2 linked regions of the Oleomonas cavernae genome follow. The protein of the gene in region 1 binds, or shares a complex with, the protein of each later gene. Links are inferred from orthologs where the notes say so. Each region holds a gene or a part of one and is shown in the gene's direction. Other genes may lie near its edges. The genes, in order: groL and metK.

Region 1 (3,269 bases):
CCGGCATGGGCACGCCGCCCGCCAGTTTCGCGGCAAGCGCGTCCCCCGCCCCAGCCGACAGCAGAAAGGGGAGCGATAGGCCAAGTTTCAAGACCGAGCGACGATCCACCGACGGGAACTCCGCAGCACGACGAAGAACAGGCCACCCCCGATTTCCCCATCGGCCCGATGCCTGCTCCAAGCCTGCGAAAATGCCAAAGAAATCACAGTAAATCAAGAAGTTGTCGCGATTCACTCAGATTCCGATCGAAGCCAGGTTCCATGCTGCACTGCCAAATTGCGGATTTCATTGTGAAATTCGCCCTGGCGTTCTTGACAGCGGCAGGGGCGAAGCCTAAGTCTGCGCGGTCCGCTGGCACTCGCCACTGAGGAGTGCTAGCAACGCGGCCCCCATAGGCCTTTGTCTACATCCGGAGGAGGTTTCCATGAAGTTTCGGCCGTTGCACGATCGCGTCGTCGTCCGTCGCATCGAAGGCGAAGAGAAGACCAAGGGCGGGATCATCATCCCCGACACCGCCAAGGAAAAGCCGCAGGAAGGCGAAGTGATCGCCGTCGGCGCTGGCGCCCGCAACGAGAACGGCGAAGTCGTGCCGCTCGAAGTGAAGGCCGGCGACCGCATCCTGTTCGGCAAGTGGTCGGGCACCGAGATCAAGCTGGAAGGCGAAGACCTGCTGATCATGAAGGAATCGGACATCCTCGGGATCATCGTCGCCACGAAGGCCGGCAAGAAGGCCGCCTGATCTACGCCCCGGCATTAGAATTCAAGGAGTAAGCCAATGGCTGCCAAGGAAATTCGCTTCAATACCGATGCGCGCGCCAAGATGCTGCGCGGCGTCGAGATCCTCGCCGATGCGGTGAAGGTCACGCTCGGCCCCAAGGGTCGCAACGTCGTCATCGAGAAGTCGTTCGGCGCCCCGCGCATCACCAAGGACGGTGTGACGGTCGCCAAGGAAATCGAACTCGCCGACAAGTTCGAGAACATGGGCGCCCAGATGGTGCGCGAAGTGGCCTCGAAGACCAACGACATCGCCGGTGACGGCACCACCACCGCCACCGTGCTGGCCGCCGCGATCGTGCGCGAAGGCTGCAAGGGCGTTGCCGCCGGCATGAACCCGATGGATCTGAAGCGCGGCATCGACCTCGCGGTCGAGGCCGTCGTCGCCGACGTCAAGAAGCAGTCCAAGAAGATCGCCGGCTCGGCCGAGATCGCCCAGGTCGGCACCATCTCTGCCAATGGCGAGAAGGAAATTGGCGCAATGATCGCCAAGGCCATGGAGAAGGTCGGCAAGGAAGGCGTGATCACGGTCGAGGAGGCCAAGGGCCTCGACACCGAACTCGACGTCGTCGAGGGCATGCAGTTCGATCGCGGCTACCTGTCGCCGTACTTCGTGACCAATGCCGAGAAGATGACCGTCGAACTCGACAACCCCTTCATCCTGCTGCACGAGAAGAAGCTCTCGGGCTTGCAGGCGATGCTCCCCGTCCTCGAGGCGGTGGTGCAGTCGGGCCGTCCGCTGCTGATCATCGCGGAAGACGTCGAAGGCGAAGCGCTGGCCACCCTGGTGGTCAACAAGCTGCGCGGCGGCCTGAAGGTCGCGGCGGTGAAGGCGCCTGGCTTCGGCGATCGCCGCAAGGCGATGCTGGAAGACATCTCGATCCTGACCGGTGGCCAGGTCATCTCGGAAGACCTCGGCATCAAGCTCGAGAACGTCAACCTGAAGATGCTCGGCTCGGCCAAGAAGGTGTCGATCGACAAGGAAAACACCACGATCGTCGACGGCGCCGGCAAGAAGGATCAGATCCTCGGCCGTTGCAACCAGATCCGTGCCCAGGTCGAAGAGACCTCGTCGGATTACGACCGCGAGAAGCTGCAGGAACGTCTGGCGAAGCTCGCCGGCGGCGTTGCGGTGATCAAGGTCGGCGGTTCGACCGAAGTCGAGGTGAAGGAGCGCAAGGATCGCGTTGACGACGCGCTGCATGCGACCCGCGCCGCGGTCGAAGAAGGCATCGTCCCGGGCGGCGGTTCGGCCCTGCTGTACGCGTCGCGTGCTCTGGACAAGGTCGTCGTCGCGAACGAGGACCAGCGTCACGGCGTCGACATCATCCGTCGCGCCCTGCTGGCCCCGGTCCGTCAGATCGCCGAGAACGCCGGCAAGGACGGCGCGGTGATCTCGGGCAAGCTGCTCGAGCTCAAGGACAACAAGCAGGGCTACGACGCCCAGACGGACGTCTACACCGACATGGTGAAGGCCGGCATCATCGACCCGACCAAGGTCGTTCGTACCGCCCTGCAGGACGCCGCTTCGGTCGCCGGCCTGCTGATCACCACCGAGGCGATGATCGCTGATCGTCCCGAGAAGAAGGCCCAGCAGATGCCGGGCGGCGGCGGCATGGGCGACATGGGTGGCATGGACTTCTGATCCAGCCACACAAGTCTGCAGCCAAAGAGACGGGGTCGGCGCAAGCCGGCCCCGTTTTTCTTTGTGCGCACGGGTGGCGTGATGGCCGGATATGCTATCACTCGGTCAGTGCTGGCATCGGGAATTGCTTCATGAACAAGACGCGCCTCGGCATTGTTGCCGTCCTGGTCCTGGGGCGATCGGCCTCGCCGGCTGGCTCCTGTCGGGCAGCGGCGAGGCGCCGCGGGTCGCGGTGCTGAACTGCGACACGATCCGCGCCGATCTCGATGCCGTGATCGCCAAATTGGCGCCCGACCGCAAGGTGACGGTCTCGGGCCTCGAATGCACGCAAACCCGCCTGGCGCTGGCCGAACTGCGCCTGATGCCGGCCGATGTCTCGCTCGATGCCTCGACCATCACGCTGACCGGCCTCGTCCTGACCGGGCTCGACATCGAAAACATCAAGGCGTTCCTGGCCCCGGCCGCGCCGGGGACAGCGGCGCCGGATCGTCTTTCCCTGGCCGGCGAAATCACGGCGGCCAAGGTGCGCTTCGAGGGTGCTGCCAGCAGCGTTGCCTTCGATGATGCGCATGTGGCCGGGATCAGCGGCCGGCCACTGGCACAGGAAGGCACCCTGCGCGACTGGCTGAGCGCCCTGGCGTTCGACAGCGCCGCCGCCCGGGAAGTGCAACTCGATCCGCCGGGCACGACCCAGCCGACCGTCAGCTTCCACGCCGTCGCCGTTTCGGCCTTCGACGGTGCCAGGGTCGGCAGGATCGACCTCCATGGCTGGGCCTCGGCGGCACCCGACGGCTCCGTCCGCGTGGGCTGCGACCGCGCGACCTACGATGGCATCAGTGCCAGTTCCCT
Region 2 (3,313 bases), 1.8 Mb from region 1 along the record:
CCCCGCGTCCTGCCCCTGATCTGCTACGAGGCGATCTTTCCCGAGGCGGCGATCGATGGCGGGGGCCGGCCCGCCTGGCTGGTCAACGTGACCAACGATGCCTGGTTCGGCACCTCCAGCGGCCCGCCGCAGCACCTGGCCGCGGCGCGGCTGCGGGCGATCGAGCAGGGCCTGCCGCTGATGCGCGCGGCCAACACCGGCATCTCGGCGGCGATCGACCCTTACGGCCGGGTCGAGCAAGCCCTGGGCCTGGGCGTCGCCGGAATCATCGATGCCGACCTGCCCGCGGCCTTGCCGCCCACGTTGTTTTCGCGGGCCGGCAGCCTTGCGCCGCTGCTCCCGGCACTCGTCCTGCTGGGCCTTGGCCTCGCCCTGCGGCGGCGGTCGGCTTGACCCGCTCTGTTCCCCTCGGCATACAAGGTTATGCGCCCGGCCCGCCCGGCGAGGAGAATACATGCCGGATCCGGTCGACCTTTACATCGGCACCCGCGTCAAATTGCGCCGGACCTTGATCGGCATGAGCCAGCAGGCCCTGGGTGATGCCCTGGGCATCACCTTCCAGCAGATCCAGAAATACGAACGGGGCGCCAACCGCATCGGCGCCGGGCGCCTGCGCCTGATCGCCGGCGCGCTGGACGTGCCGCTGACCTATTTCTTCGACGGCTACAACGACCTGCCGCCGAGCGCCCGCGGCGCCCTGTCGGAACCGCCCGAGGTGCCCTTCGAGCACGAGCAGCAATTGAGCCAGAAGGAGTCGATCGACTTGCTGAAGGCCTATTATGAGATCAAGGATCCCAAATTGCGCCGCCGGGTCATCGACCTGATCCGCGCCCTGGCCGAAACCGCCCGCAGCGCGGGTGCTTGACCGGCAAGGCGCACCCTGCCAATAAACAATTTACCGTTGGGGCGCAGCATGGCGCCGGTTTTTACAAGGGAATGATCGTGGCGCGCTCGAACTACCTGTTCACCTCGGAGTCCGTTTCCGAAGGCCACCCCGACAAGGTCTGTGACCGTATCTCCGATTCGATCGTCGATCTGTTCCTGGGTGCCGACCCGCAAGCCCGCGTCGCCCTCGAAACCCTGACCACCACCAACCTGATCGTCCTGGCCGGCGAAGTGCGCAGCGCCACCCCGATCCACCACGAGCAGATGGTCGAGGCCGCGCGCAGCGCGGTGAAGGACATCGGCTACGAGCAGGACGGTTTCCACTGGAGACACGCCGAGGTCATCTGCCGCGTCCATGAACAGTCGGCCGACATTGCCCAGGGCGTCGATGCCGCCGGCAACAAGGACGAGGGCGCCGGCGACCAGGGCATCATGTTCGGCTATGCCTGCCGCGAGTCCGACGCGCTGATGCCGGCGCCGATCATTCTCTCGCACCGGATCCTGAAAAGCCTGGCCACCGATCGCCATGGCGGCAACAAGAACCTGGGCCCCGATGCCAAGAGCCAGGTGACCCTCGCCTACGAGAACGGCAAGCCGGTGCGGGCCACCTCGGTCGTGGTTTCGACCCAGCATGCCGACGGCCTGAGCCAGGAAGAAGTCCGCGAGATCGTCCGCCCGCATGTGCTGAAGGTCCTGCCCGACGGCTGGATGTGCCCCGAGGCGGAATTCTATGTGAACCCCACGGGCAAGTTCGTCATCGGCGGCCCGGACGGCGACGCCGGCCTGACGGGCCGCAAGATCATCGTCGACACCTACGGCGGTGCCGCCCCCCACGGCGGCGGCGCCTTCTCTGGCAAGGACCCGACCAAGGTCGACCGTTCGGCCGCCTATGCCGCCCGCTATGTCGCCAAGAACGTGGTCGCCGCCGGCCTGTCCGAGCGTTGCACCATCCAGGTCGCCTATGCCATCGGCGTGTCCAAGCCGCTGGCCCTCTACGTCAACCTGCACGGCACCGGCGAGGTGGACGAGGCCCGCATCGAGAAGGCGATCATGGAGGTCATGGACCTGTCGCCCCGAGGCATCCGCGAGCACCTGAAGCTGAACCGCCCGATCTATGCCCGCACCGCGGCCTACGGCCACTTCGGCCGCGAGCCCGAGGCCGACGGCGGCTTCTCGTGGGAGAAGCTCGACCTGGTCGACGCGCTCAAGTCGGCGGTCCGCTGAGGCCTGGACCACGGCATTACATGGTTCGACAGGCTCACCATGAGGAGAAACTTTTTGCCACAAAGATTCCCCTCATCCTGAGCCTGTCGAAGGACGCACAACGGTTCTGCAAGCCATGACGGACACCGCCCCGCTCCGGCGCAAGATCTACGGCCGGCGCACCGGCCACAAGCTGCGGGCCAAGCAGTCGGACCTGATGGGCAGTGTCCTGCCGCGCTTGGCCGTACCGCTGCCGGAACCGGGCGAGACGATCGACCCCAGGAGCCTGTTTCCCCAACCGGTGCGCGCCGTCTGGTTCGAGATCGGCTTTGGCGGCGGCGAGCATCTGGCCGCCCAGGCGGAAGCCAACCCCGACGTCGGCCTGATCGGCGCCGAACCTTTCGTCAACGGCATGGCCAGCCTTTTGCGCCATGTCGACGAGCGGTCCTTGCGCAATGTCCGGGTGCTGGCCGACGATGCCCGCCTGCTGCTGGCGGGCCTTGCCCCCGGCAGCCTGGAGAAGGCCTTCCTGCTGTTCCCCGATCCCTGGCCCAAGTCGCGCCACTTCAAGCGTCGCTTCGTGCAGACCGAAACCCTCGACCTGCTGGCCCGGGCCCTGGCGGACGGCGGCGAATTCCGCGTCGCCAGCGATATCATGGGTTACATCGAGTGGACGCTGGGCGTGGCCATGAAGCACCCCGATTTCGAGTGGCTGGCGCAAGGCCCGGCCGACTGGCGCGCGCGAACCCCCGACTGGCCGCCCACCCGCTACGAGGCCAAGGCGATCGCCGCCGGCCGCAAGCCAGCCTACCTGCGCTTCCGCCGCCGCCCGCGCTAAAAACGCCCTCTCCGCCGCTTGCGGCGGAGAGGACTTTTAAGGATCAGGCCGGCTTCTCCAGGACCATCCAGAATTCGTTGTGGTCGCGCAGGGTGTCGTAGAGCCGCAGCGGCCGCAGGCGGCAATGGCCCAGGGCCACCAGCATGGCCATGATCGCGCGCATGCTGGCCGGGGTGAAATACCAGGCATGGACGTCGAGATAGCGGCCGGCCGAATTCCGGTAGAGTTCGAGGGCATGGGCCACGCGCTCGGTCGCCAGGGCGGGTGCCGGGCCGTGATCGCCCGCCCAATGGCGCACGCAGCCGTTGTGGGTGGTCAGGGCCACATGTTCGATCACCGCCCGCAGCGTGTGCACGCGCCGCGCCGAGGCATGGGCGTCGAGCACGT

The links.
Region 2: the proteins of groL (region 1) and metK are in contact, whole or in part, in a cryo-EM structure (PDB 8P4O), measured with the Escherichia coli proteins. The link is inferred for Oleomonas cavernae from one-to-one orthologs.

The regions. Positions count from the first base shown.
Region 1 is NZ_QYUK01000011.1:2,214,917-2,218,185, reverse strand. What follows is about bases 145-3,098. They hold groL (chaperonin GroEL), read left to right. Parts: upstream 145-776; coding sequence 777-2,420; downstream 2,421-3,098. Other genes in these bases: D3874_RS14435 (hypothetical protein), read left to right, coding at 2,545-3,098; groES (co-chaperone GroES), read left to right, coding at 426-740. In the rest of the region: D3874_RS14450 (N-acetylmuramoyl-L-alanine amidase family protein), read right to left, coding at 1-7; more of D3874_RS14435, read left to right, coding at 3,099-3,269.
Region 2 is NZ_QYUK01000011.1:4,052,349-4,055,661, forward strand. What follows is about bases 27-3,024. They hold metK (methionine adenosyltransferase), read left to right. Parts: upstream 27-939; coding sequence 940-2,109; downstream 2,110-3,024. Other genes in these bases: lnt (apolipoprotein N-acyltransferase), read left to right, coding at 27-393; D3874_RS23430 (helix-turn-helix domain-containing protein), read left to right, coding at 455-865; trmB (tRNA (guanosine(46)-N7)-methyltransferase TrmB), read left to right, coding at 2,225-2,926; D3874_RS23445 (class I SAM-dependent methyltransferase), read right to left, coding at 2,970-3,024. Outside these bases: more of lnt, read left to right, coding at 1-26; more of D3874_RS23445, read right to left, coding at 3,025-3,313. UniProt on the Escherichia coli protein: Catalyzes the formation of S-adenosylmethionine (AdoMet) from methionine and ATP.